2 regions of the Variovorax sp. 10N412 genome follow, and region 2 is predicted to be linked to the other one. Evidence: riboswitches for the same ligand, from Rfam matches in the RefSeq annotation. Region 2 holds a riboswitch; the other holds the start of a gene.

Region 1 (14,127 bases), on a different contig from region 2:
CCGCCGACATCGCCATCCGCTATGGCAAGGGGCAATGGCCCGGCATGGTGGCGGAGAAGCTGTTCGACAACGTCTTTGCGCCGGCCTGCAGCCCCGCGCTGAAGCTGCGCCGGCGCGGCGACCTGGCGCGGCATGCGCTGCTGCACTTTTCGCTGCCCCGCAGCAGGAACCAGCCCGGCACCTGGCGCGAGTGGCAGCAGGAGGCGCAGGTGCCGGGCCTCGACGTGTCCGCGGGGCCGGTGTTCTCCGACGAGACGCACACCGTGTCGGCCGCGCTGCAGGGGCAGGGCGTGGCGCTGATGAGCCTTGCGCTGATCGCCGACGAACTGCGCGCGGGCAACCTCGTGCAGCCGTTCGGGCCGCGGTTGCCGGGGCTGCCGTTCTTCCTCGTGTGTCCGCAGGCGCGGCGTTCGGAGCCGGCCGTGGCGGCGGTGTTCGAGTGGGTGAAGGGGCTGGCGCCGCTGGATGCGATCGCTTCAGTCGAAGAAAAGCCCTTCAAGGCGGGTGCAACAGGAGGCGCACGCAAGCCATGACGCAGGTAGACGAGCGCGAGTTTCTAGCCGCAAGAAAATCCTTGACCGAGCGAGGCATCGAGGTTTCAGTGCTCATTCCGAACGAGCGGCTGAGGGTCTGGAAAGAGGAGGGTGACACGCTTGAAATGAATCGCCTGGCAAGTCGCTGGACCGTGGTCCGATGGGACTGTGTGCCCGGACCTGGACCGGATGATTTCCACGCCGAGTACGCGACGCTCGATGAGGCGCTTCTGAGCATCTGGAATTTCTTTTTCGGCCAGCCGATCGTCATCGGCGATTGGGTTGTGCCGATTCATCGTCGTCCGTTCTGGACGCTGGGCAGGCTTCAGTACCGTCTTGCCAACCTTGTGCACGTCAGCCAGAGCGCATTCGATGCGATCGCTGAACAGCGGCGACTGCGCGCGCGAACGTCGCCGAAGAAAGAGCCTGGTTTCGCGTATCAAGCGGAAGTCTCTCAGTTTCTGCGTTGCGACCATGTCTCCGGGTCGGTATTGCGGTTGATGATGCGTCGCGATCTGGAGGAGGCGTATGTGGTCGACGCTGGAAGCGTGGCCGATTGCGAGGAAAGAGATGAGACCCATGAGTGAAGACTTTTCGCCCCACGAGATTGAAATCCTGACCAGTGCCGAAGCGGTGCGCCGCCGCACACACATGTACTTCGACGCGGAGGATCCTGACGTCACCGCAACGCTGACGATGCAGTCGTTGTGCCATGCTATCGACGATGCAATGGACAGCCGCTGTACCGCCGTCCTGCTGCGCGTGGAGGGACCGCGCGTTGAGGTCCGGTACGACAGCGGGATGCCACTGGAGCCCGACTCGGAACATCCGCAGTGGACTGTCGCCGAGGTCTTTCTCAGGGTGCATGCGGCCTGCCATTCGCGCAAGCGTCACCTCGAGGTGGGCTCCGAGTTCTGCCGGATCGGGCTTGCCGTTCTCAATGCGGTGTGCAGTGAATTGACCGCGGAGATCGACGACGCAGGCATGTCCACGTCGCTGCGTTTCGAGCGCGGCGAGTTGGTCGATTCATCTGCGCTTCGGCCAACCGAGCGCCGGGACGGAACGCGGCTGTGCTTCACGCTGGACGCAAGCATTCTTCGGGACGTCGTTCCTCGCGAAGCGGCACTGCGCCATGCCATCGATGCGCTGCACGCTCGCTTCCAGGGCCTGGCGATTTCAGTGGAATATGGGAGCGCAGCGTTTGACCAGCCCACCATCGAGCGCTAGCATCGCCTTCGTGTTCACTCCCGCATCCTTGCCCTCTCGCCTCGTGCGCGCATGCTGTTTCAGCGTGCCATGGAGTGCTTGCGGCTAGCGAATCTGTTCACGTCCGCATCCTCGATGGCCACCCGTTGCAAGACCGGTGGCCTTTTTGTTGTCTGCGTTTCTTCCGGCATCACGAAAGCTCGCATGTCCCTTGCCCTGTACGACACCTGGTCGCGCGCCGTGCGGCCATTCGCTCCCTTGCAGCCCAGCCACGTGGGACTGTATTGCTGCGGACCGACGGTGTACGACCACGCGCACATCGGCAACCTGCGAACCTACGTGTTCGAGGACGTGTTGCGCCGTGTGCTCGAGCTGAACGGGTACGCCGTGCGGCATGTGGTGAACATCACCGACGTCGGCCACCTCGTGTCCGACGCCGACGAGGGCGAAGACAAGATGGAGAAGGGAAGCCGGCGCGCCGGAGAGTCCGCTTGGGCTATCGCGCAGCGCTACACCGCTGCGTTCCAGGCCGACTGGCGGGCTCTGAATCTGCTGGAGCCCACGGCCTGGCCGCGTGCCACGGGCTACATCCCCGAGCAGGTGGCGTTCATCAGCGAGCTGGAGCGCAAGGGCTACACCTACCAGACCGCCGACGGCCTCTACTTCGACACCACGCGACACGACGACTATGGCCACCTGGCCCGGCTGGACCGCGAAGGCCTGCGAGCCGGAACACGCGTTGCGATGGGTGAGAAGCGCAGCATCTCGGACTTCGCGCTCTGGAAGTTCAGTCCGGCGGGCGCCCATCGGCAAATGGAATGGGACAGCCCCTGGGGGCGCGGCTTTCCCGGCTGGCACATCGAATGCTCGGCCATGTCGGCCGCGCTGCTGGGGCCGTGGTTCGACATTCATTGCGGTGGCGAAGACCACGTCGCGGTGCACCACAGCAATGAGATTGCGCAGACGCAGGCCTGCCACGGCACCCGGCTTGCCAATTTCTGGATGCACGGGCACTTTCTCACGCTGGACGACAGGAAGATGGCCAAGGCGGACGGCGGCTTCCTGCGCCTTCAGACATTGATCGACAAGGGCATCGACCCGATGGCCTATCGCTACCTGTGCCTGACCGCGCACTACCGAAGCACCTTGCGTTTCACCGAAGAGGCGATGAACGCGGCACAGTCGGCACTGGACAGGCTGCGCAGGGCCTACGCGAGCTGGCCTCGGGGCGGAGCGGCCAATGGTGACTTCGTCGCCCGTTTCGACGCCGAGGTGAACCAGGACTTGAACCTGCCGCGCGCGTTGGCCGTCGTGTGGGAGCTGGTCAGGGGCAATTTGCCGCCGGAGGTCCGACGCGCCACTTTCGACCATTTCGATACCGTGCTCGGGTTGCGCGTGGGTCATTGGACGCCGCAGCCGCACCGTATGCCCGCGGAGGTTGCCGCGTTGCTTGCCGAACGCCAGGTGGCGCGTGCCGACAAAGACTGGGTGCAGGCCGATCGTCTTCGTGATGCGTTGAGGGCGCTGGGCTGGCAGGTGGAGGATGGCGCTAACGGACAGCAGCCGAGTCCGATCTGACATGGAGAAGGGAGGACGGCGCCTTTTTGCGAAGACGGCTGTCAAGTTGCGCCAGGGCAACAAGCCCAACCATTCAGCCCAAGCCAGCAACAAAGTCACAAAAATGAAGGATTCGTGTTTGAAGCCGTTGGCGCCTTGAAACAATTTTGTAAGAGTTTTAACTACCTAAAGACTACTATTCAAGGCATAAAACAGACAAGGATCCTCATGGAGACATACCCGACCCTGCGCCAGGCCACAGGCGTTGCCCGCACCCTCAGCAAGCGCTCGTCATGCACCATCGTGGTCTACCGCATGGGCGAGGAAAAGTTCGTGGCAGCGCATGCCACCGACCGTGTGGACGGCGGAACCATCGAAGGTGTGTACCGCGACGGGTACGTCGTGAAGACGCTGCTGACAAAGAAGGACTGACGGGCCCGGTTCCTTCGCTTCGAGAGCCTCCTTCGGGAGGCTTTTTTGCGGGCACGGCCAAGACCCTGCCGCCAAAGCAGTCGCTGTCACACGGGCCGTGCAACCGGCCCACTAGAATCGCCGCTCCCTTGGGGAGTAGCCGGCTTCCGGACTTCGGAAGCGCTCACGTCAACATACTCGGTTCGCACCCTGCGACCGTGGCGTGAGCAGCCGAAAGGTTGGCGAGACCAGCGGTGCACGAACGCGGCCTTGGCCGGCGGGTTCGTGTGCCGCGGCGTCTTGAACCGGCCTTGCCTGCTACTCCCAAAATGAACCTTGCCTCCACGATCCTCCTTGCATTCGCCATGTCGACGGATGCGTTCGCCGCCGCTGTCGGCAAAGGCGCAGCCCTGCGCAAACCTTCCTGGCGCGAGGCCCTGCGCACCGGACTCATCTTCGGCGTCATCGAGGCGATCACGCCGGTCATCGGCTGGGCGGCGGGCCTGGCCGCCGCGAGCTACGTCGCGAAATGGGACCACTGGATCGCGGTCACGCTGCTCAGCGTGCTGGGCCTGCGCATGATCTGGGCGGGCTTCGGCGCACCCGACGCCGTCGATGACAAGCCGAGCCGCAACTCCTTCTGGACGCTCGCGATCACCGGCTTCGCCACGAGCATCGACGCCATGGCGGTGGGTGTCGGGCTGGCCTTCATCAACGTCAACATCGCGTGGACCGCGCTGGCCATCGGGCTGGCGACGATGACGATGGTGACCCTCGGCGTGATGGTGGGGCGCGTGCTGGGCGCGGTGATCGGCAAGCGCGCCGAGATCCTGGGCGGCGTGGTGCTGATCGGGATCGGGTTCTTCATTCTTTACGAGCACCTGAACGGCTTGGCTTGAGCCCAGGCTGAACGGCTTCACCGGGCTGCACGCGCTTGCGCGCGCGTGCCGCATCGTCAACCGGCAACGGCCTGCGCCGCGATCCAGTCCCACACCGCGCGAATCGCCGGTTCGTTCTGCCGCCCGTGGGCCGCCGCAAGAAAGTAGCTGCCGGTAGCCAGCGCGGGCCCGAAGGGCTGCACCAGCGCTCCGCTGCGCAGTTCTTCCGCGGACAGCGTGAGGCTCAGCAGCGCCACGCCATGCCCCGCGAGCGCTGCCAGCGTGGCGTGCGTCTCGTCGGAAAACGACAGGCCCGCGGCTTTGATCCCACGCCCCCTCGGTGGCGCGATGCCGGCTTCACGAAACCAGCGCGGCCACACGGCCGGCGCAAGGGCCTGCGGCTGCCAGTCGCAATGAATGAGCTGGTGCTTCGGCAGGTCGGCCACGCGCTTCAACCCCAGCATCGGGCTGCACAGCGGCGCATAGCGCTCGGGCATGAGTTCGCGCGACACCAGCCCCGGCCAGTTGCCGCTGCCGGAGCGCACCGCGATGTCGGCGTCGCCGCGTGCAAGGTCGACCAGCGTGTCGCTCGTGTGCAAGCGCAGTTCGACGTGGGGGCATGACTTGCGGAACGCCTCCATGCGCGGCAGCACCCAGCGCGCGGCGAAGGCGGTGTTGGTCGTCAGCGTCACGGCCTGCGATGCGGCGGGCCGGCGCAGCTTGTCGACACCGGCTTGCAGCACGTCGAAGCCCGTGCGCAGGTCGTCGAAGAGCCGGCGGCCCGCAGGCGTCAGCGCGAGCTGCCGCGTGAGCCTGCGAAACAACGGCTGGCCCAGCGTGTCTTCGAGTGCGCGCACCTGGTGGCTGATGGCCGACGGCGTCACCGAGAGCTCGAGCGCCGCCCGCTGAAAGCTCAGGTGGGCAGCGGCGGCCTCGAAGGCGCGCAGGGACAGCAGCGGCGGCAGCCGGCGGGGAGGGCGAACAGATGAGCCAATCTCGTCCATGGGCAGAGAAATGATCGTTTGTGGGCACGGGCCTGCATGCCTAGATTCAAGGCCTGCAAAGCCATTGTGGCAGCGCAAGGCAGACCAAACCAGCTCACCCATGAAGACCCAGACCCAGACCCTGAACCTTCTTCACATCGACGCCAGCGCCCGGGCGGGCCGCTCCGGCATCGACCCGCACGGCTCGCACACGCGCCGCCTGTCCGCGCGCTTCGTCGAGCGTTGGCGCCAGGCGCGGCCCGGCGACCGCATCGACCACCTCGACGTGGGCCAGCACCCGCCCGCGCACGTCGACGGCCGATGGATCCACGCGGCTTTCACGCCACCGGCCGCACGCGAACCCTGGATGTCCGAGACGCTGGCGGAGAGCGACCGCCTGGTCGACCAGCTCATCGCCGCAGACCTCGTCGTCATCGGCCTGCCCATGTACAACTTCAGCGTGCCCGCGCAGTTCAAGGCCTGGATCGACAACATCGTGCGCGTGGGCCGCACCTTCGGCTTCGACCGCGCGCGCGGCGCGGTGCCTTACTGGCCGCTGCTGGCGGATGCGGGCAAGCGCGTGGTGCTGCTGGGCGCGCGCGGGGACCACGGCTACGGCGACGGCGAGGGTGGGGGCGGACGCGTGGCCCACCTCAACCACACCGAGAGCAGCGTGCGCGCGGCGCTGGGCTACATCGGCATCACCGAGGTGTTCGAGGCGGCGGTGGAGTTCGACGAGTTCGGCGGCGAGCAGTTGGCGCAGTCGCTGCGTCGCACCGAGTCGCGCGTGGACGATCTGGCCGACTTCCTGCTGCGCTCGATCACGCGCAGCCAGGCCGCCACGGGCAGTGCGCGGCCAGCGGACGCAAACGGCTCAGGCGGCCCGCATCAACGCGGCGTGTTCGACGCCACCGCCCCCGCCGGCGCATCGTCCCATCCGCCGCCGAGCGCCTTGTAGAGGTTCACGGTGTTCACCGCCTGCTTGAGCTGCAGTTCGATGGCCTGGCGCTGCTCGATGTACAGCTCGCGCTGCGAATCGGCGCCGGCGAAGTAGTCCTCCAGCCCGTTGCGAAAGCGTGTGCGCGAAATGGACGCCACCTTGTCCAGCGCCTGCACGCGCGCCTGCTGCGCCGTGATCTGCGGTCGCAGGTGGCTGTCGGCGATGAGCGCGTTGGCCGTTTCGCGCAGCGCCTGCTGCACCGCGTACTCGTAGCTGGCCATGGCGGCGGCCAGCCGCTCTTCGTTGGCGCTCAGGTTGGCCGAGCGGCGGCCCCAGTCGAAGATGGGCAGCGACACGCCGAGCACGGTGGCCCAGCTACGGTTGCCCGCGCCCAGCAGGCTGGAGAACTCGGTGCTCAGCCCACCCGCCACGGCCGTCAATGAGAAGCTCGGATAGAACGCCGCCTTGGCCGCGCCCACGCCCGAGTTCGCAGCCTCGACGCGGGCGTAGGCGGCCAGCAGGTCGGGTCGGCGCTGCAGCAGGCTGGCGGGCAGCCCGACCGGCACGTCGGCCACCGAACGCTCGGGCCAGGGACGCTGCATGCCGATGGTCGGCGGCACGGGCTGGCCGACCAGCACCGCCAGCCACTGCAGGTCCTGCCCCACGCGCATGCGGAACTCTTCGCGCTGCACATTGGCGCGCTCCACCAGCGACTGCGAGCGCAGCACGTTCAGGTCCGACGTGCCGCCCACGGTGCGGGCGCGCTGCATCACGCGGGTGCTGTCGCTCTGGCTGCCGAGGTCACCCTCGGCGAGCGCCAGCAGGGCGCGGTCGGCGCGCAGCGTGAGGTAGGCGTTCGACACTTCGCCCACCAGGTTCATGCGCGCGGCCGCCAGGTCGCGCTCGCTGGCCAGGGCCTGCGAGCCGGCCTGCTTCACGCCAGCGTCGACATGGCCGAAGAAGTCGAGCTCGTACGCCGTGACGCCGGCCTGCACGGCGTAGGTGGTGGCCACGCGGCCCACCGCCTGGTTGTTGGTGACGATGCCGTCGGGGCCGAGCGAGGTGGTCACGTTGCCGCGCCCGACCGAGCCGGCCAGGCCGATTTCGGGGAAGAGGCTGGCGCGCGCGCCGCCGTAAACGGCGCGCGCCTCGCGGGCCTTGGCGGCGTACACGCGCAGGTCGCGGTTCTGCAACAGGGCGGTGGCGATGAGGCCGCGCAGCTCGTCGTCGCGCACGAACGCGTGCCAGGCCATCGGCGCGGCGGCGGCGTTGCCCGTGCCCTCGGCCCACTGGGCGGGCACCACGACGTCGGCTTCCTTGAGCGGCGGCGTGAGGTTGCAGCCCGACAGCACCAGCACGCCGAGCACCAGCACCATGACCATCGGCAGCGGCGCGGCCATGGCGCGCGCAAAGGCCACCGGAAAGCGCGGCCAGTGCCAGCCGGCGCTGCCCATGAACGCGAGCGCCGCGCGCCCCGGGTTCACCTGCACCGCGACATGGCTGGGCGGCAGGCTGAACACATGGCGGACCAGGTGGTCGTGGAGCACCTCGTCGTGCACGAAGGACAGCGCCACGCCCGCGGCCGAGCGCCCCGTCACCACCGCCGACACCCAGCCCACGTGGTCGACGTGCACGTCCAGCGGTTCGCCGACCGGCATACGCCGCAGCAGGGCGCTTTCGCGCAGCACGGCGCCGTCGACCGCAATTTCCACGAAACGCGTCGCGCCCACGCCGGCGGCGCTGCGCAGCGTGGTGTCGGCCAGATACGGAAAGCGTTCGTCGTGCTCGGGCCGCGGGCGGTCGATGCAGGCGATGAGCGCGGCCAGGCAGTACAGCGTGGTGACGATGGTCCACAGCACGTTGAGCATGTCGCCGGTGGTCATGGCGTTGCCGATGGCGCCGATGGCGGCCGCCTCCATGGCCGCGATGAGCCCGCCGAAGACCAGCACCAGGTTCCAGTGCACCACCGTCTTGGAGCGGTCCTGCCCCTTGGCCGTGACCTTGAAGGGGCGCCCGAAGGGCCGCACCAGCGAGGTGACGATGGTGCGCGTGACGGCCATGGCGGCCACGATCTGCGTGACCTCGGTGAACACCGGCAGGCAGCGGCGCTGGCTGATCCAGTAGGTGTAGCCCCAGAACATGACCAGCGGCGGCAGTCCGTACAGGGCAAAGGCGCGCGGCGTGGCGTGGAAGGCCGACACGCCCGTGTACCAGTACAGCGCAGGGGCCGCCAGCATCATCAGGATGAAGGGCTTGGTCAGCCAGTGCAGCAGGCCGTGCACGTAGTGCACGCGCGCCGCAAAGCTGTAGCCGCGGCCGCGCAGCGGGCCGTCCCGCAGCAGCGCCACCTGGATGGTGCCCAGGCACCAGCGGCTGCGCTGGTTGATGTAGTCGACGATGCTGTCCGCCGAGAGCCCGTTCGACAGCCGCTCGTTCAGCCAGCGCGTGACCCAGCCGAAGCGCATCAGCGTGTAGGTGGTGTAGATGTCCTCGCACACGCTGCCGGTGGGGAAGCCGCCCGCCTCGGTGATGGCGTCGCGCCGGATCACGAACGAGGTGCCCACGCAGAAGGCCACGTCGGCCGCGTCCTTGGCGGGCTGCAGCACGTCGAAGAACACCCGCTGCTCGTCCACCCAGCTGTCGGTGGCGCGCAGGTTGTGCTGGATGGGGTCGGCGTTGTAGTAGAACTGCGGCGTCTGCACCAGGCCCACTTTCGGCTCGTCGAACAGGCCCAGCGTGCGGTACACGATGTTGCGGTGCGGCGTGAAGTCGGCGTCCAGCACCAGGATGTACGGCGCGTTGGTGGCCGCGGCCGACAGGCGCAGGCCGTTGTTCAGGTTGCCTGCCTTGGCGTGCGCGTTGTCGGGCCGCCGCGCGTAGTGCACGCCCTTGCGTTCGCAGTAGTCGCGCAGCCAGTCGCGCCGCGTGTCGTCGAGCACCCACACGTTCACATGCGGATAGTCGATGGCCTGGGCCGCAAGAATCGTCTTCTCGAGCACGCCCAGTTCTTCGTTGTAGGTGCAGATGAAGACATCGACCGCCGGCACGTTGGCGCCGCGCGCGCGCAGCCCGGCTTCGCCGAGGTCGGCCTGGGCGTGGTTGTCGCGCCGGCGCGTGAGCATCTGGATCGACAGCAGCGTGTAGACGATGGCGATCATCTCGAACACCAGGAACACCCACGACATCAGCGTGCCGAAGCCCAGGTCGGCCGGCGGCAGCGTCTCGGCCAGCCGCCACGCCACGTAGCGCACCAGCACCAGCGCGGTGAGAAAGCCGAACAGCACGCGGTGCGAGCCGCGGTCCGCGCGGGCGTGGAAGATCATGATCAGGGCAAGCGCCGCGACCATCAGATTGACCCTGAACTCGGGCGTATCGATCAGTTCGGACATGGCTTTTCTCCTGGGGAAGCAGTGACGACGTTGCCGGTGAAGGGGTTCCAGCCCGTGGCCGCGAGCGCGATCCAGGCGGTGGCGCCCAGGTGGGGCCAGCGGTAGTAGAAGAAGTCGGCACCCACCGAGTCGGGGCCGATGGCCAGGCCGGTGGAAATGCGCGGGCTCGGCGTGGCGTAGTAAAGGCCGTTGGCGGCGCGTTGCGAGGCCAGCAGCTGCCACAGTGCTTCGGGCGCGGAGCCCTTGACTGCCACCAGCGTGGCCGCGGCCTGCGCGCTCCCTTCGGTCCAGATGCCGTCGGGCTGCTGCGAAAAACCGTAGCCGTCGCCGAAGCGGTGGTTGCGCTCGACCCAGGCCAGGCCGGCCCGCCAGGCGCACTGGCCGGGCGGCGCCGCGAGCAGCGGCCACAGCTGCGCGTCCAGGCCCGAGCCGGTGGTGGCGATGGTGGCGCCGTCTTCCTTCGTGCCGATGTAGAAGCGCTGCTCGGCGGTGCTCCACATGCGCGAGACGAAGGCCAGGGCAACGCCGGCCTGGCGCGCCTGTTCGGGGCGGGCACTGCCGCGCGCGGCCCAGGCGGCCGTCATCGCGATGTCGATGTTGTGCTCGGTCGATTTCCAGGTCTGGGCCTTCTGGGCGCTGTCCCATCCGTACCAGCCCCCCTGGTAGCCGTCGGGGTCCGTGGTGGCGCGCGTGCGTTGCTCGGCCCATGCGAGCAGCCTTGCCGCGGCGTCGGTGTAGCGCGGCGAAGGCGCCACGCGGTCGACGTTCAGCAGCAGCAATGCGGCCCACGCCACGTTGCCCGTCGCGGTGCTGACCTGGTACGCATCGGCGATCCACTGGTTCCTGCCCGCGTCCCAGTAGCCGGACAGCACCGGCTTGCCGTCGGCCAGCGGGCCGGCGCGGTAGGCGTTGCGCACGCGGCCGTCGGGGTACTGCGCATCGCGCTCCACCGCGAGCACCACGGCGTCGGCGATGCGCCTGGCGGAGGCCGTGTCGCCGCACGCGAGCAGCGCGATGCCCGCCAGCGCGTTGTCGTACACGAAGGCCACGTTCGCCAGGCTGGGCGCGAGCTCGGGCACACCGGCAATGGGCTGGTCGGTGCGGTAGCTCGACAGGAGCAGCGGCGACGCCGCATCGCCGCGCGCATCGGTGACAACCGCGCGGCGCAGGCCGTCGCAGCTTTGCCGTGCCAGCGCCGGCCGGACGTCGCCGGCAGCCATCGCGGCCTGCGTGACGAGACCGAGCACGGCAGCCGCCAGCAACGCGCAGCTGCGAAAGAGGAGCGAGGCGTGATCCATCGGGGGCCTCGATCGGCTTGGTGGAGAGCAGGCCACGCTATGACGCCAGCCGCGCCGACACCACCTTGCCGGGCGCGCACAGCCCGCGCTGCGCCAGCCATTCCGGAGAGTTCGATTCCACATGTGCAACCGCGTACACCGAGCCCTGCTCCGCGAAAGGGAAGGGCACGGCGTAGCGGCTCTGGAAGTCCTCGGGCGCCACGGGCAGTATCTGCGTGACGCGCGCCGAGACTTCGGGGCGCACGTCGTCCGTCTTCACCGCGATGGTCGAGCCCATGTTGAGCCGCTTGGCCACACGCGGCGGAAACACCGCCACCACCTCGACGCGGCTGCAGTCGATCATGCGCACCAGCGTGGCGCCCTGCGGCACGTAGCTGCCTTGCGGCATGAGCACCGTGTGCACCTGTCCGGCCTGCAGCGCACGGATCTCGAATGCCGCCATCTTCTCGATGCGGCGGCGCTCGTCGGTTTCCAGCGCGCTCACCTCGCGCAGCTGCTGCTGCAGGGCTTCGCTGTCGTGCCGTGCGCGCTCGATGTCGCCGGCGAGCGTTTCGCGTCGGTTCGCCATGGTCTGGTAGACGGTGGCGCCGCTGCCGCCCACGAACACGCCCCGGCTCGCGCTGGCCACGCTCTGGCCCAGCCCGGCAGAGGCCTGCTCGGCCACCGCCGCGCTGGCGCGCGAGATGCTCAGCTGCGCCTGCGCGGCGTCCATCGCCTGCGGGCTGACGGCGCCTTCGTCCAGCATGGCGGAGGTATGGCGTACCTTCAGTTCCTGCTCGGCCACGTTGCTCAGGGCCACCTCGCGCTGGCGCTGCGCGATCTGCCAGGCATCGCGCGTCTGCGCCATCGAGGCCGAGCGGTACAGCTTGCCCTGCTGCTCGACGAACTGCAGCTCCTCGCTCGACGCATTGAGCTGGTTGGCCAGCTGCGCCACCTGGCTTTGCAGCGCCAGGCGTTGGGTGGTGAGCGTGGTGAGGATGTCCCGGTTGATGGTCGGGTTCTGCACCGTGGCCACCACCGTGCCCGCGTCGACCTTGTCGAGCGCGCGCACCGTCATCTGCGTGACCACGCCGCTGATGGGCGAGGTGACCAGCAGCACCGGCGCCTGCAGCACCGTGCGCGTGGCCTGGCGCGAGACCAGCGGCTGGATCAGCGTGGTTACGACGAGCCACAGCACGAACGCCAGCAGGGCGTAGCCCGCAAGCCGCGGCACGATCGATTCCGAACTCGATGGCGGCCCGCCGCCGCCCTTGCGCCTGAGGCGGCGGAACCAGCCGGCGGCTTCGGCATCCGCGATCTCGGCGGATTCCCGGACAGTGCTTGCGTTCATGTGCGCCTCGCAATCGATGACGTGGTGACCTATGTAAGAAACCGTCGTCTCCGCTGTCGCGGCACGTCATTGGGGCGCGCCATCTGCTATTGCTGCAACGCAGCAATAGACATGCCAAAAGTTAACAATTTATGCTTACATTGGCAACAGGATGTAGGGGCCGGGTGGTGGCGCTCTCATTGCCGACAACAGCGGTTGCGCAATCGACGCCCGGCGAGCGCGCGCATCCAGGCACTTTCCCACTGCGTAGAACACACCGATACTCAGCCGGCAACTTTCGCCGGCAACGTACCGGTCTGACCCAGATCAATGAACGCAACCGGCTCCTCGAAATTCCGCTTCGGCATGCACACGCGCCTCAGCCTGGGCGTGGCCGCACTGGTCCTGGCAGCAACCTTCGCCATTGCCACCTACGCACTCCACCTGGTCAAGAGCAGCATGCAGGCGTCGATCGCGGCCGAGCAGATGGCCCGCGTGAGCGGCATCTCCGACGCCATCGACCAGAAACTCGGCAGCCGCCGCATCCTGCTGAAGACCTTTGCCGAGAGCGTGGAGTCGCAGGCCTTCGACAGCGCCGAACCGCTGCAGGCCTTCCTGGAAAAGCACGCGTCGCTGCGCGAGGCTTTCGACAACGTCGCGTTCATGGGCACCGACGGCACCCTGGTGGCCAACCTGAACGGCGCGCAGAAAAACGGCAGCGTGAACATCCGCGACCGCGACTACTTCCAGAAGACAGTGGCCACCAAGACAGGCCTGGTGTCGCAGCCGTACCGCAACCGGCTGAACGGGTTGCCGCAGGTGGCCATCACGCAGCCGGTGCTCGACAGCGCGGGACAGGTCAGGTACGTGATTTCAGGCGCCATCAACCTGAAGGACCGCAACATCCTGGGCGCCCTGGGCGACGTCAAGTTCGGCAAGAACGGCTATCTGTTCATCGTCACGCCGGACGGCGTGATGGTCGATTCCCCTGACACCGCACGCATCCTGAGCGTGGTCCAGCCGAACGGCGGCAATGTGGACATCCTGCGCGCCATGGCCGGCTTCGAGGGCACGGGCGAGGGGGTCGACGAAGCCGGCGTGCCCAGCCTCTACGCCTTCGACCGCACCGAACAGACCCCCTGGATCGTCGGGGCCATGTACCCGCGCGCCGAGGCCTTTGCCCGCATCGACGCCATCGAGCACAACGCATGGCTGGGCGCGCTGGTGCTCTCGCTGTCCGCCGGCGTGCTGGCCCTGGTGGTGGTGCGCCGGCGCCTGAAACCGCTGGACGCGTTGCACAGCCACATGCTGCAGTCGACGCGCGAAACGCCCGCCGAGGCACAGGCCCGGCGCCCGGCGAGCAGCTACACCCGCGACGAGATCGGCGACCTGTCGCGCACCTTCGACGACCTGATGGCCCAGCGGCGTGCCAGCGAGTTCCGCCTGGCGCGCAGCGAGGCGACGGTGCGCACCATTGCCGACAACATTCCGGCGATGGTCTCGCACGTGGACGCCTCGCTGCGCTACACCTTCGTCAACGAGCGCATCCGTGCGCTGCACAACCATGCGCCGCTGGTCGGGCGCCTGATGCCCGAAGTGCGGGGCGCCGACTTCGCCGTCGTG
Region 2 (14,127 bases):
CGGGACGACGAGCAGACGGTGTTCATGGTGCACGACGGCGACGAAGAACCGCCGTACGCCGCTGCGCCGCATGCCGTGTCGGCGACCTTCGAGTCGCAGCAAGCCGCGAAAGACGTACGCAAGAACGCGCGCATTTCGGTCCGCCGTCCGGCACGGGCCGAATCGGCGCCGCGCAAGCGCATGGTCTTGCTGTGGCTCGGCCTGCTGGTCGTGGCGGTGGCGATGGTCGTCGCCGGCTGGTACGGCTACGGGACGCGCAAGGCGCCCGCGGTGGCCGACGCGCCCGTGCCGGCCGTTGCGGCACCGGCGCCTGCGGCCCCTTCGCCAGCGGCAGAGCCGCCGCCTGCCGCGGTACCGCCGGCACCGCAGGCGGCCGCGCCAGCCGAGGCGCCACCTGTCGCTGAAACGGCCCCGGCCCCGGCGGCAGGCGCCGCGACGTCCAAGCCCGTCGCCAAGCCGCGCAAGCAGGCGGCTGTCGCCGCGGCGGCACCAAGCACACCGGAGCCCGCGGCACCGGCCGTTGCACCGGCCCCGCCGCCGGCCGCGCCCGCTGCGCCGCCAGAGCCCCAGGCCCTGTGCGGCGACCGCAACTTCATCGCCAAGGCGCAGTGCATGGCCGCCCAGTGCCTGAAGGCCGAGTTCAAGGCCCACGCGCAGTGCGAAGCGGTGCGCCGCCAGCAGCGTCTCGAAGAAGAAAAGCGCAATCCGACCCTGATCAACTGATCGGGGCCGGGGCCGGCCGTTGCGGCCTGTGTCAGCCCTTTTGCAGCCGCTCGATGGCAACGGCCAGCGCGGCCGGCTTGCCCGACAGCACCAGCGTGTCGCCGTCCGACAGCACCGTGTCTTCGGCCAGCGTACGCGTCTGGCCGTCCTGCCGGCGCAGGCTGACCACGCGCACGTCCAGCGTGGGCAGCGCCATGCGCTCCAGCGTCTGCCCGATGGCGCGCGCGCCGGTGCTCAGGGTGAAACTGTTGAGCCGCTCGTGGTTGATCTCGTCGGCGTTGTCGTCGTCGGCGCCGTGGAAGTAGCCGCGCAGCAGGTTGTAGCGGGCGTCGCGCTGGTCCTGCACCACGCGGATCACGCGGCGCATCGGCACGCCGACCAGCGCCAGCGCATGGCTGGCGAGCATCAGCGAACCTTCGATGGCCTCGGGCACCACCTCGGTGGCGCCCGCCGCCTGCAGCTTCTCGAGGTCGTGGTCGTCCTGCGTGCGCACGATCACCGGCACGTGGGCGGCATGGGCGCGCGTGTTGGCCAGCACCTTCATGGCGCCCGGTACGTCGAGGTAGGTGACGACCACGGCGCTCGCGCGCGCCAGGCCCGCGGCCATCAGCGCCTGCAGCCGCGCCGCGTCGCCGAACACCACCGAGTCGCCGGCGGCGGCGGCCTGGCGCACGCGGTCGGGGTCGAGATCGAGCGCCATGTAGGGAATGCCTTCGCGCTCCAGGATGCGCGCCAGGTTCTGCCCGCAACGCCCGTAGCCGCAGATGATCACGTGCTTGGCGGTGTTGATGGTCTTGCGCGCGATGCTCGTCATCTGCAGCGACTGCTGCATCCAGTCGCTCGCCACGAGCTTTCGCACGATGGCATTGCTGTACATGATGATGAAGGGCGTGGCCAGCATCGACAGCACCATCGACGCCAGCACCGGGTTGGCCAGCCACGGCGGCAGCAGGCTGCGCTCCTGCGCCAGCGTCAGCAGCACGAAGCCGAACTCGCCGGCCTGCGCCAGGTAGAGGCCGGTGCGCAGCGACACGCCCGAGGTGGCGCCCAGGACCTTGGCCAGCACCGTCACCAGCCCCAGTTTGAACGCCAGCGGCACCAGCAGCAGCACGCCCACCAGCAACCAGCGCTCGACCACGATGTGCCAGTCGAGCGACATGCCCACGGTGATGAAGAACAGCCCCAGCAGCACGTCGTGGAACGGGCGGATGTCGGTCTCGACCTGGTGCTTGTATTCGGTCTCCGACACCAGCATGCCTGCGATGAACGCGCCCAGCGCCAGGCTCAGGCCGGCCAGTTCGGTGAGCCAGGCCAGGCCCAGCGTGACCAGCAGCACGTTCAGGATGAAGAGCTCCTCGCTGCGCCGCCGCGCCACCAGCGTGAGCCACCAGCGCATCACGCGCGGCCCGCCGTAGAGCAGCACGCCGATGAGAAAGCTCGCCTTCAGCAGCGCGAAGCCCAGCGCCTTGGCCAGCGCCTCGGGCGGCGCGCCCAGCGCCGGAATCAGCACCAGCAGCGGCACCACGGCCAGGTCCTGGAACAGCAGCACGCCCATCACGCGCTTGCCGGGTTCGCTCTCGAGCTCGAGGCGTTCGGCCATCAGCTTGACCACGATGGCCGTGCTGCTCATGGTGAGCGCGCCCGACAGCGCCAGCGCGGTCTGCCAGCCCAGCCGCCAGGCGGGCGGCAGCTGCGTGGCGATCACCAGCGCGCCGACGGTGGCGATGGTCATCGTCAGCAGCACCTGCAGCAGGCCGAGCCCGAACACGTGCTTGCGCATTGCGCGCAGCTTGGGCAGGCTGAATTCCAGCCCGATCACGAACATGAGGAACACCACGCCGAACTCGCCCAGGTGCTGGATGCCTTCGGTGTTCTGCGCCAGCGCGAAGGCGTGCGGTCCGATCAGCACGCCGGCCGACAGGTAGCCGAGCATCGGCGGCAGCTTCAGCGACCGGCATGCAACGACGCCGATCACCGCGGCCAACAGATACAACAGCGTGAGATCGAACGAAGACATAGGCGCCGATGCTAGAGCAAGACTCGTGCGCAGGCGTGCGGGAGTGGCACGCCGTGCCGAGCGTGGGGGCAAGGCCGCCCGCCCGTAAAATCCGGCGATGAGTTCCCGCCCCGCCCCGGCCCCCGTGGTCGACCCCGAAGCGATCCTCGCCCGGGCACGCCTGACTTTCGACATCGAAGCCGAAGCCGTTCTCGGCCTGAAGGGCCGCGTCGGCCCGAGTTTCGTGGAGGCCGTGCGCAAGATCCTCGACGTGCGCGGCCGCGTGGTCGTGATGGGCATGGGCAAGAGCGGCCATGTCGGGCGCAAGATCGCCGCCACCCTCGCCTCCACCGGCACGCCCGCGATGTTCGTGCACCCTGCCGAGGCCAGCCACGGCGACCTCGGCATGATCAAGACGGTCGACCTGGTGCTGGCCATCTCCAACAGCGGCGAGGTCGACGAGCTCACCGTCATCCTGCCCGTCGTCAAGCGCCAGGGCGTGCCCCTGATCGCCATGACCGGGCGCCCCGAATCGACGCTGGCGCGCCACGCCGACATCGTGATCGACGCGGGCGTGGCCAAGGAAGCCTGCCCGCTCAACCTCGCGCCCACCGCGAGCACCACCGCGCAGATGGCGATGGGCGACGCGCTGGCCGTGGCGCTGCTCGACGCGCGCGGCTTCGGCTCGGAAGACTTCGCGCGCTCGCACCCGGGCGGCGCGCTCGGGCGCAAGCTGCTCACGCACGTGAGCGACGTCATGCGCTCGGGCGACGAGGTTCCGCGCGTGCCGCCGTCGGCCAGCATCAGCGAGCTGATGCGCGCGATGAGCATCAAGGGCTTCGGCGCCGCTGCGGTGGTCGAGCCCGATGGCCGCGCCGCGGGCATCTTCACCGACGGCGACCTGCGCCGCCTGATCGAAGCCGGCGCCGACCTGCGCAGCCCCAAGGCGGCCGAGGTGATGCACCGCAACCCGCGCACCATCCGCGTGGACGCGCTGGCGGTGGAGGCCGCCGAGCTGATGGAGCAATGCGGCATCACCCGCCTGTTCGTGATCGACGGCGAGGGGGTGATCGTGGGCGCGATCAACACCAACGACCTGATGCGGGCGAAGGTCATCTGATGCCGCTCGAGTTCCAGGCCGAGACCTTGCTCGCCGCGCAGGACGTGCGCATCGTCTTCTTCGACATCGACGGCGTGCTGACCGACGGCGGCGTGTACTTCACCGAGCACGGCGAGACGCTCAAGCGCTTCAGCATCCTCGACGGCTACGGCCTGAAGCTCTTGCGCAAGGCCGGCATCGTGCCGGCCGTGATCACCGGGCGCGACTCCAAGCCGCTGCGCGTGCGGCTCGAGGCGCTCGGCATCGAGCACGTGCGCTACGGCACCGAAGACAAGCTGCCCGCCGCGCAGGCCATGCTCGACCAGCTGGGCTTCGACTGGGCGCAGGCCGCGGCCATCGGCGACGACTGGCCCGACCTGCCCGTGCTCACGCGCGTGGGCTTCGCGGCGGCGCCGGCCAATGCGCATGCCGAGGTGCGCGGCGTCGCCAACTATGTGACCCTGGCGCGCGGCGGCGAAGGCGCGGCGCGCGAGTTCTGCGACCTGCTGCTCACCGCTTGCGGCCAATACCGCACGCTGCTCGACGCGGCGCTGGGCCCGAACCGGGAACCGAAGCCATGAGCAATGTGAAACGCGTGTGGGGCCTGGCGCGCGACGTCCTCGACCGCGCCACGATCTACCTGCCGATCATCCTGACGGCGTGCGTCGCGCTGGGCACCTACTGGCTGGTGCGCAACGCGCCCAAGCTGCTGGAGCCCGTGGCCAAGGTGGCGCCCACGCACGAGCCCGACTACTTCATGCGCGATTTCGTCATCAAGAACTTCCTGCCCAACGGCGACCTGCGCAGCGAACTGCACGGCACCGAGGGCCGGCACTTTCCGGACACCGACACCATGGAAGTCGACAAGGTGCGCATGCGCTCCGTGTCGCCCGAAGGGCTGGTAACCCGCGCAACGGCCGACCGGGGCCTGTCGAATTCCGACGGCAGCGAGATTCAGCTGTTCGGCAATGCGATCGTCATCCGCGAGCCGACGGTGGGCCCGGGCGGCAAGGCCACGCCGCAGCTCGAGTTTCGCGGCGACTTCCTGCATGCCTACGTCGACACCGAGCGCGTCACCTCGAACAAGCCGGTCACGCTCATCCGCGGCACCGACAAGTTCGTGGGCGACACGCTCGACTACGACAACCTGAGCGGCGTGGCCAACCTGAACGGCCGGGTGCGCGGGGTGCTGATTCCGTCGGCGGCGGCTGCCGCCCCTGCCCCCGCCAAGAAGCGCTGAAGAAGAACAAACCCCCGCATGACCACGTCCCCACTAGTCTTCATCACAGGTGCATCGAGCGGCATCGGCCAGGCCCTGGCCGCGAGCTTCTGCGACGCGGGCTACCGGCTGGCGCTGGTCGCGCGCCGCACGCCAGAGATCGAATCGTGGGCGAACGCGCGCCAATTAAGCACGGAACGCTATCAAATTTATAGTGCGGACGTGGCACAGACCGACAGCATCGTGGCTGCAGGCAACGCCTGCATCGCGCGCCAGGGGTTGCCCGACGTGGTGATCGCCAATGCCGGCATCAGCGTGGGCATCGACACGGCGGAGCGCGCCGACCTCGACGTGCTGGCGCAAACCTTCGCCACCAACAACGTCGGCCTGGCCGCCACCTTTCATCCGTTCGTGCGAGCCATGGTGCGGCGCGGCAGCGGGCGGCTGGTGGGCATCGGCAGCGTGGCATCCATTCGGGGGCTGCCCGGGCACGGTGCCTACTGCGCCAGCAAGGCCGGCGTGGTGGCGTACTGCGAAAGCCTTCGCGGCGAGCTGCACAACAGCGGCGTCAAGGTGGTCACCCTGTGCCCGGGCTACATCGACACGCCGCTCACGCAGGGCAACCGCTATGGCATGCCGTTTCTCATGAAGGCGGAGGACTTCGCCGCCCAGGCCCTGCGCGCCATCGAGTCGGGCACCAGCTACCGCGTGATTCCGTGGCAGATGGGCGTGATTGCGAAGGTCATGCGCATGCTGCCCAATGCCCTGCTTGACCGGGCCGTGCAGGGGCGGGGGCGCAAGAAGCGCAGCGGGGAAACCTGAGCGCGATCACGCCAGCGCGCGGTCTTGCGCGGCCGACCATGAAAAAAGGCTCCCGAGGGAGCCTTTCGTCTTTCTGTGTGCCGAGGTGCAGGGCTCAGTAGCTGTTGCCGCCACCACCGCCGTACCCGCCGCCACCACCACCGCTGCGGCCACCACCGCCGCCGCCACGCGGGCCGGCGCCGTAGGGGCTGCGGAAACCACCGTCTCCACCGCCACCGCCACCGCCGCCGCCACTGCGGCCACCGCCACCGCCGCCGTAGCCGCCACCGCCGGAGCGACCACCGCCGCCGCCGCTGCGATCGCCGCCACCGCCACCGTAGCCACCACCGCCGCCGCCGTAGCCACCGCCACCACCGCCGCCATAACCACCACCACCGCCGCCGTAGCCGCCGCCACCACCGCTGCGCGGGGGACGTGCTTCCATCGGACGTGCTTCGTTGACGACGACGCTGCGGCCGCCCAGGGGTTGGCCGTTCATGCCGGTGATGGCTGCTTGAGCTTCCGCGTCACTGCCCATCTCGACGAAGCCGAAGCCCTTCGAGCGGCCGGTGTCGCGTTCCATCATGACCTTGGCGCTGGTCACTGCGCCGAACTGGCCGAAAGCCTGTTCGAGATCCTGGTCGCGCACCGAGTAAGGCAGGTTGCCGACGTACAGTTTGTTGCCCATCGAGGGACTCCTATAAACACATCAAGAAAAGCGATGGAGTCCCGAAAGCATCACTCAAACGAGAGCCGTCGAGTCGCGCGAAACTGACCGATCACCGAGCTGTCTCCCGGCCAAAATGAAGAGGGAGGCTCGTGCATTATGGGGGAAATATTTAAAAAGCAAGCGGGAATTTGCGTCTTGAGGTAGCCCCTGTCAAAACCATCGGAAAGCCAGTGCCCGCGTACTGTTGGCGGGCTATTCCGGCGCGACCGGTGGTTAGAATCCGACCCGTCATTGGGGAGTAGCCGCCTTCCGAATTGCGAGAAGGGCCCGCGTCAACAGACTTGTCCTGCCCCACACGGGACATGGCGCGTGCAGTGAGCCCACACCTGGCGAGACCTTTGACCATGCAACTTCGGGAAATATGGCCGAAGGTGTTGCATGGTCAATTGCGTCCTTCGGCCCAAGGAACCCCACGTTCATCATGGAAGCTTTTCTCGTTGCAACCGGCGTCGTTGCGCTCGCGGAAATGGGCGACAAGACCCAACTCCTGGCCCTTTTGCTTGCGGCCCGTTTCAGGAAACCCTGGCCGATCGTGCTCGGCATCTTCGTCGCCACCATCGTCAATCACGCGCTGGCGGGCGCCGTCGGCAACTACATCACGCGCTGGCTCGGGCCCGAGGTGTTGCGCTGGATCCTTGGCGGCTCGTTCATCGCCATGGCGGTCTGGATGCTGATTCCCGACAAGCTCGACGACGACGACGCCCCGGGCGTTTCGAAGTTCGGCGTGTTCGGCACCACCGTGATCGCCTTCTTCCTGGCCGAGATGGGCGACAAGACCCAGATCGCCACCGTCATGCTCGCCGCGCGCTTCACTCACGACTACTTCTGGGTGGTCGCCGGCACCACGCTGGGCATGATGCTGGCCAACGCGCCGGTGGTGTGGCTGGGCGACAAGATCGTGCGGCGCGTGCCGATCAAGCTCGTGCACGGCATCTCCGCCGCGATCTTCCTGGTGCTCGGCATCGTCATGATCGTCGGCTGGTAAGAAGGGCGGGTTCCTTCCGGGAACACCGCGGAACCGGCTTCGCCGGGCCGCCGGTGTTGCCCCCGTAGAGGGGGTGGAGAAGCGACACGCAGTGCGCGAAGCCTGGGGGATATACTTGCCCTGCGCCGATTTGCTACAGCTTGCGGGCGCTTTATAAATTCAGCTAAAGACAGGCGCGGCAGACCCGGCTCGTTTTTGGCGAGGCCGGGTTTTTTCATTCATGTCGTCGTCACCTCCTTTGGTCGTCACCTCGCAATCGATGCAGTTCGCCGGGCCGCTGGCCTTGCGCAGCGGCGCGTCGATCAGCGACTACACGCTCGCCTACGAAACCTACGGCACCCTGAACGCCGAGCGCAGCAATGCGGTGCTGGTGTGCCATGCCCTCAACGCCTCGCATCACGTCGCCGGCGTCTACCAGGGCCAGGCCCGCTCCGAGGGCTGGTGGGACAACATGGTGGGCCCGGGCAAGCCGGTCGACACCGACCGCTTCTTCGTGATCGGCGTGAACAACCTCGGCTCCTGCTTCGGCTCGACCGGCCCGATGCACGTCAACCCCGCCACCGGCCGCGTCTACGGCGCCGACTTCCCGGTGGTCACGGTCGAGGACTGGGTCGACGCCCAGGCCGCGTTGCTCGACGCGCTCGGCATCGACACGCTTGCGGCAGTGATGGGCGGCAGCCTCGGCGGCATGCAGGCGCTGTCGTGGACGCTGCAGTACCCCGCGCGCGTGCGCCACGCCGTGGTGGTGGCCAGCGCGCCCAACCTCACGGCCGAGAACATCGCCTTCAACGAGGTGGCGCGACGCGCCATCGTGACAGACCCCGACTTCCACGGCGGCCATTTCTACGAACACGGCGTCGTTCCGAAACGCGGCCTGCGCATCGCGCGAATGATCGGCCACATCACGTACCTCAGCGACGACGTGATGAATGCGAAGTTCGGCCGCATCCTGCGCAGTGCCGTGGAAGGCGAGGGCAACGGCGGGCCCGCGGCGCTCGACTACCGCTATTCCACGCAGGACGTCGAGTTCCAGATCGAGAGCTACCTGCGCTACCAGGGCGACAAGTTCAGCGAGTACTTCGACGCCAACACCTACCTGTTGATCACCCGCGCGCTGGACTACTTCGACCCCGCGCGCAGCCACGGCGGCAAGCTCAGCACCGCGTTCGCCACTGCCACGGCCAAGTTCCTGCTCGTGAGCTTCAAGACCGACTGGCGCTTCTCGCCCGCGCGCAGCCGCGAGCTGGTGAAGGCGCTGCTGGAGAACCGCCGCAACGTGAGCTACGCCGAGATCGACGCGCCGCACGGCCACGACGCCTTCCTGCTCGACGACGTGCGCTACATGGGCGTGGTGCGCTCCTACTTCGAGCGCGTTGCCAAGGAGATCCAATGAGCGACCTCGACCATCAACGCCTGATTGCGCAGCTCGTGCCGCAGGGATCGCGCGTGCTCGACCTCGGCTGCGGCGACGGCGCCCTGCTCGACCTGCTGCAGCGCGAGCGCGGCTGCACCGGCTACGGCGTGGAAATTGCCGACGGCAACGTGCTGCAGTGCATTCGCCGCGGGGTCGACGTGATCCAGCTCAACCTCGACGAAGGCCTGGCGATGTTCGACGACGCCTCGTTCGACGTGGTGCTGCAGATCGACACGCTGCAGCACCTGCGCAACGCCGAGGTGATGCTGCGCGAGACCGCGCGCGTGGGGCGCACCGGCATCGTCGCCTTTCCCAACTTCGCGCACTGGCCCAACCGCCTGAGCATCGCGCGCGGCCGCATGCCCGTGACGCGCCGCCTGCCCTACCAGTGGTACGACACGCCCAACATCCGCGTGGGCACCTTCAAGGACTTCGAGGTGCTGGCCGGCAAGAACAACCTGCGCGTGCTCGATGCCTTCGGCCTGCAGGACGGCCGCGACGTGCGCTGGCTGCCCAATGCGCGCGCCGGCACGGCGGTCTTCAAGTTCGAGCGCGGCGGCAGCTGAAGCACGCCCGCAGCGCACGATGAGCTTCACGCTTGCCGAGCCGGTCCACAGCGAGTTGCTCATCAGGAAGAGCCGCTTCATCGGCTGCGTGCAGCCGGTCGCCGACCGCGCGGCTGCGTTGGCGGTGGTGGCTTCGCTGCGCGCAGAACACCCCGCTGCCGCGCATGTGTGCTGGGCCCTGATGGCCGGCGGACAGTCGGCCGCGAACGACGACGGCGAGCCCGGCGGCACCGCCGGCCGGCCGATGCTCGAGGTGCTGCGCCACCAGCAGATCGAAGGAGCGCTCGCCACCGTGGTGCGCTATTTCGGCGGTGTGAAGCTGGGCGCGGGCGGCCTCGTGCGGGCCTACACCGATGCGGTCGCGCAGGCCCTGCTCGGCGCCGCGCTCGTGCCGCTGGTGCGCCAGCGCAGCCTGCGCTGCACGGTGCCCTACGCGCTCGAAGGCCTGGTGCGTCGCGAGCTCGCCGCGGCCGGCGCGGTGCTCGACGGTGTGGCGCACGGCGACGACGTGGCCTTCGCCTTCTCGCTGCCCGAGCCCGACGCCGATGCGTTCATCGCCCGCCTCGGCGATGCTGCGCAAGGGCGCGCCGTCTGGCCGAAGGCGTGACGCGCTTCGCCGGCACCGCAGATGCCGCGGGTGCCGTGGACACCGGCGCCGTCATCGCCAGAATGCCGCGCGGCGCCAGCGGCACCGCCTCGTCGCCGGGTCCGCGCCGCGCCATCTCTGCCGTCACGATGCCGGTGGGCACGGCCAGCACGCCCCAGCCCAGCAGCATCATCACCGAGGCGATCGCGCGGCCCAGGTCGGTCTTGGGCACGAGGTCGCCGAAGCCCACCGTGGCCATCGTCGAGATGGCCCAGTAGATCGCCACCGGAATGCTGGTGAAGCCGTGCACCGGTCCTTCGACCACGTACATCAGCGTGCCCATCACCAGCACCACCAGCATCACGAAGCCGACGAACACCGTGATCTTTCGCCGGCTCGCATGCACCGCCGACACCAGCGCGCGGTACTCCTCGGAGTAGCGCGACAGCTTGAAGATGCGGAACACGCGCAGCAGCCGCAGGATGCGCACGTCGATCAGGTAGGCCAGGCCCGGCGTGAGCACGGCCAGGAAGGTCGGCAGCAACGCGAGCAGGTCGATCACGCCGTAGAAGCTTCCCGCATAGCGCGCGGGCCGATTCACGCAGGCCAGCCGCCCGAGGTATTCGAGCGTGAAGAGCGCGGTGAACACCCATTCGAGCACGCCGAACACGTGGCCGAAGCGCAAATGGATGGCCTGCACGCTGTCGAGAATCACCACGCCCACGCTGGTCACGATCACCGCGATCAGGATCAGGTCGAACAGCCGGCCCAGCCGCGACTCCGACTCGAAGATCACCGAGAACAACGTGCGCCGCCAACCCTGTTCGGGCTTGCCGAAACGCTCGTCGCCTGCGGCCGAATCTGAAGAGGTGGTGGTGGCGGTGCTGCGCGAAGGGGTCGTCATCTGCCGTGGTTTAGGGTCTACTGGAAAGCCATTGTCGGCGGGGTGTACCGTCTTACTCGGTTACGCCTCTTGCGCAATGAAGTACGGCAGGCCGCAAGTGCGTTCTTACGATAGTCGTTTTCCTAGAGGAGCTCCCCATTGGCTACACAGTCCCCCTTCTTCGGCAAGCGTGACCGAGACACCGACTCTTTGACTTCCCGCCCCGCACCGCTGGTCGGCGCAGGCACCAATCTCTCGGGTACCCCCGTCAATCCCTCGTCGCTCACCGCACAGCAAGGCGGCCTGAACGCAGCATCGGCAGCTGCTGCACCCGTCGCCAAGGAAGGCGGCAGCAAGCTCACCGTCGGGCCGAACATCAAGCTCAAGGGCGTGGAGATCACCGATTGCGACACGCTCGTGGTCGAAGGCCTGGTCGAAGCCACGATGGACTCGCGCCTGATGCAGATCGCCGAACAGGGCGAATTCAAGGGCTCCGCCGAGATCGACATCGCCGAGATCCGCGGTGTGTTCGACGGCAACCTCACCGTGCGCGAAAAGCTCGTGATCCATTCGACCGGCAAGGTCACCGGCAAGATCCGCTACGGCAAGATCGTCATCGAAGAAGGCGGCCAGCTGTCCGGCGAAATCAGCTTCGGCACCAAGGCGTAGTTCCGGTGCGCCGCGCGGGCCTCATCAGGCTCCCGGCGGCGTCCACCCCAGGCGCTCCAGCAAGGCACCGGCCGCGGCCGGTGCTTTTTCTTTGGCGCCGTTGATGAAGTAGACGAACACGTCGCGCTTTTTTGGCGATGCGGCCCAGCCCTGTGCACGCTCGGCCCAGGTGTCGAGCGCCTTCGGCCCGTAGCCCGTCTTGAGCTTGGCGTCGGCCATCATGAGCCGTGCATAGGCCACGTCGCCTTCGGGCTCCTCGAAGGACGGAAACTTGTCGGCGTCGGTGAACACCGTCGACACCTTGTGCTTCTTCGCGAGCGCCTTGTAGGCGGGCACGATGAAGCTCTCGTGCCGCACGTCCATCACGTGGCGCAGCGTGCGGCTGCCTTCCTTCTTCGGCAGCATCGACAGAAACGCCTCGAAGTCTTCCGCCTCGAAGGGCTTGGTCGGCATGAACTGCCACACGATCGGCCCCAGCTTGTCGCCCAGCTCGGTCACGCCGCTGTCGATGAAGCGCTTGATCGACTCCCCCGCACCCGACAGCAGCTTGCGGTTGGTCGCGAAACGCGAGGCCTTGAGCGAGAACATGAAGTCGGCCGGCGTGTCGTCGTGCCACTTGCGGAAGGTCTCGGGCTTGAAGGTGCTGTAGTAGGTGCCGTTGACCTCGATGGCGCTGAGCCGGCGGCTCGCATAGTTCAGCTCCTTCGATTGCGCGAGCCCCTTCGGGTAGAAGTTGTCGCGCCAGGGCTCGTAGGTCCAGCCGCCGATGCCCACCTTGATGTTTGGCTTGCTCACGTCGCCTCCAGCGTTGAGATCGCCCGCACTCTACGCGCGGTCGCTTCAAGGCGCAAAATGCAAATTTTTCCCCTCCCGCGGAGAACCCCGATGAACGCTCCCCTGCACCGCGAAATGCCCGCCGGCACGCTCGACGCCGCGCGCGCCCTGTCTGACGTCACCGCCCAATGGGACGGCGACATCGTCAAGCAACTCACCGACTACATCGCCATTCCGGCCAAGTCGCCCGGCTTCGACAAGGACTGGTCGGCCAACGGCTACCTGGAGACCGTGCTGCGCAACGCCGCGGCCTGGGTCGAGGCGCAGAAGGTCGAAGGCCTGAAGCTGGAAATCGTGCGCCTCGAAGGCCGCACCCCGGTGCTGTTCTTCGAAGTGCCGGCCACCGGCACCGACATGGGCGAGACCGTGCTGATGTACGGCCACCTCGACAAGCAACCCGAGTTCACCGGCTGGCGAAACGACCTCGGCCCCTGGACGCCCAAGTACGAAAACGGCCTGCTCTACGGCCGCGGCGGCGCCGACGACGGCTATGCGGTGTACGCCAGCGTGGCCGCGCTGCAGGCACTGAAGGCGCAGGGCGCGGCGCATCCGCGCATCGTCGGCATCATCGAGACCTGCGAGGAAAGCGGCTCCTACGACCTGCTGCCTTACGTGGATGCGCTGCGTGCGCGCCTGGGCAACGTCGAGCTGGTGATCTGCCTCGACTCGGGCGCCGGCAACTACGACCAGCTGTGGCTCACCACCTCGCTGCGCGGCATGGCCAGCGGCACGCTGAAGGTGGAGGTGCTGACCGAAGGCATTCACTCGGGCGACGCCTCGGGCCTGGTGCCCTCGAGCTTTCGCATCATGCGGCAGGTGCTCGACCGCCTCGAAGACAGCGCCACCGGCCGCCTGCTGCCCGCGAGCTTCCACTGCGAAGTGCCGGCCGACCGCCTGGCCCAGGCCAAGGCCACCGCGGCCATCCTCGGGGAAGAGGTCTACAAGCGCTTTCCGTGGGCGCACTACGACTGCGGCGGCTCGACCATGTTCGCCCTGCCCACCACCACCGACCCGGTGGAGGCGCTGCTCAACCGCACCTGGAAGCCCACGCTGTCGGTGACCGGCGCCGAAGGCTTCCCGGCGCTGAAGGACGCGGGCAACGTGCTGCGCCCGTACACCGCTTTCAAGCTGTCGCTGCGCCTGCCCCCGCTGGTCGACGCGGCCGAGACGGTGCAAAAGCTCAAGGCGCTGCTGGAAGACAACGCGCCCTACCAGGCCCGCGTTACCTTCGAAAGCGGCGGCGGCGCCACCGGCTGGAATGCCCCGACCATCACGCCGTGGTTCGAACAGGCGCTCAACAAGGCCTCGCAGGCGCACTTCGGCGCCTCCTGCGGCTACATCGGCCAGGGCGGCACCATTCCGCTCATGAACATGCTCAGCGCCGGTTTCCCGAAGGCGCAGATGATGGTCTGCGGCGTGCTCGGTCCCAAGAGCAACGCGCACGGCCCGAACGAGTTCCTGCACGTGCCCTATGCCAAGAAGCTGACGGCCGCCGTGGCCGAGGTGATCGCGGCCCTGCCGGTGGCGCACCGCGCCGCCGCGTCGGAGCCCGTCGCCGCTTGAGCGAGCCGCTGCCCTTGCCGCAACGCGTGTCGCTGTCCACCCCGGACGGCGAGACGCTG

Evidence for each region. A riboswitch is a leader RNA that binds a small molecule or an ion and turns the genes downstream of it on or off. The one in region 2 is predicted to bind manganese.
Region 1: another riboswitch for manganese. It lies ahead of mntP (manganese efflux pump MntP); the one in region 2 lies ahead of AC1DJH_RS10975 (TMEM165/GDT1 family protein).

The regions. Positions count from the first base shown of each region.
Region 1 covers NZ_JBFTIO010000002.1:44,058-58,184, forward strand. Annotated here, with positions in the region: gene AC1DJH_RS05745 (LysR substrate-binding domain-containing protein) at 1-533, shown strand, start outside; gene AC1DJH_RS05750 (hypothetical protein) at 530-1,120, shown strand; gene AC1DJH_RS05755 (ATP-binding protein) at 1,113-1,760, shown strand; gene cysS (cysteine--tRNA ligase) at 1,944-3,317, shown strand; gene AC1DJH_RS05765 (hypothetical protein) at 3,525-3,728, shown strand; yybP-ykoY riboswitch at 3,852-4,022, shown strand; gene mntP (manganese efflux pump MntP) at 4,037-4,606, shown strand; gene AC1DJH_RS05775 (LysR substrate-binding domain-containing protein) at 4,663-5,589, opposite strand; gene AC1DJH_RS05780 (FMN-dependent NADH-azoreductase) at 5,690-6,526, shown strand; gene AC1DJH_RS05785 (efflux transporter outer membrane subunit) at 6,457-9,897, opposite strand; gene AC1DJH_RS05790 (hypothetical protein) at 9,885-11,195, opposite strand; gene AC1DJH_RS05795 (HlyD family secretion protein) at 11,233-12,525, opposite strand; gene AC1DJH_RS05800 (sensor domain-containing diguanylate cyclase) at 12,835-14,127, shown strand, end outside.
Region 2 covers NZ_JBFTIO010000003.1:351,839-365,965, reverse strand. Annotated here, with positions in the region: gene AC1DJH_RS11010 (zinc ribbon domain-containing protein) at 1-723, shown strand, start outside; gene AC1DJH_RS11005 (monovalent cation:proton antiporter family protein) at 755-2,740, opposite strand; gene AC1DJH_RS11000 (KpsF/GutQ family sugar-phosphate isomerase) at 2,838-3,839, shown strand; gene AC1DJH_RS10995 (KdsC family phosphatase) at 3,839-4,399, shown strand; gene lptC (LPS export ABC transporter periplasmic protein LptC) at 4,396-5,058, shown strand; gene AC1DJH_RS10985 (SDR family oxidoreductase) at 5,077-5,859, shown strand; gene AC1DJH_RS10980 (RNA recognition motif domain-containing protein) at 5,954-6,526, opposite strand; yybP-ykoY riboswitch at 6,790-6,978, shown strand; gene AC1DJH_RS10975 (TMEM165/GDT1 family protein) at 6,990-7,553, shown strand; gene metX (homoserine O-succinyltransferase MetX) at 7,774-8,946, shown strand; gene metW (methionine biosynthesis protein MetW) at 8,943-9,533, shown strand; gene AC1DJH_RS10960 (IMPACT family protein) at 9,553-10,140, shown strand; gene AC1DJH_RS10955 (ion transporter) at 10,085-11,023, opposite strand; gene AC1DJH_RS10950 (bactofilin family protein) at 11,162-11,671, shown strand; gene AC1DJH_RS10945 (DUF72 domain-containing protein) at 11,696-12,466, opposite strand; gene AC1DJH_RS10940 (M20 family metallopeptidase) at 12,557-14,068, shown strand; gene AC1DJH_RS10935 (lysophospholipase) at 14,065-14,127, shown strand, end outside.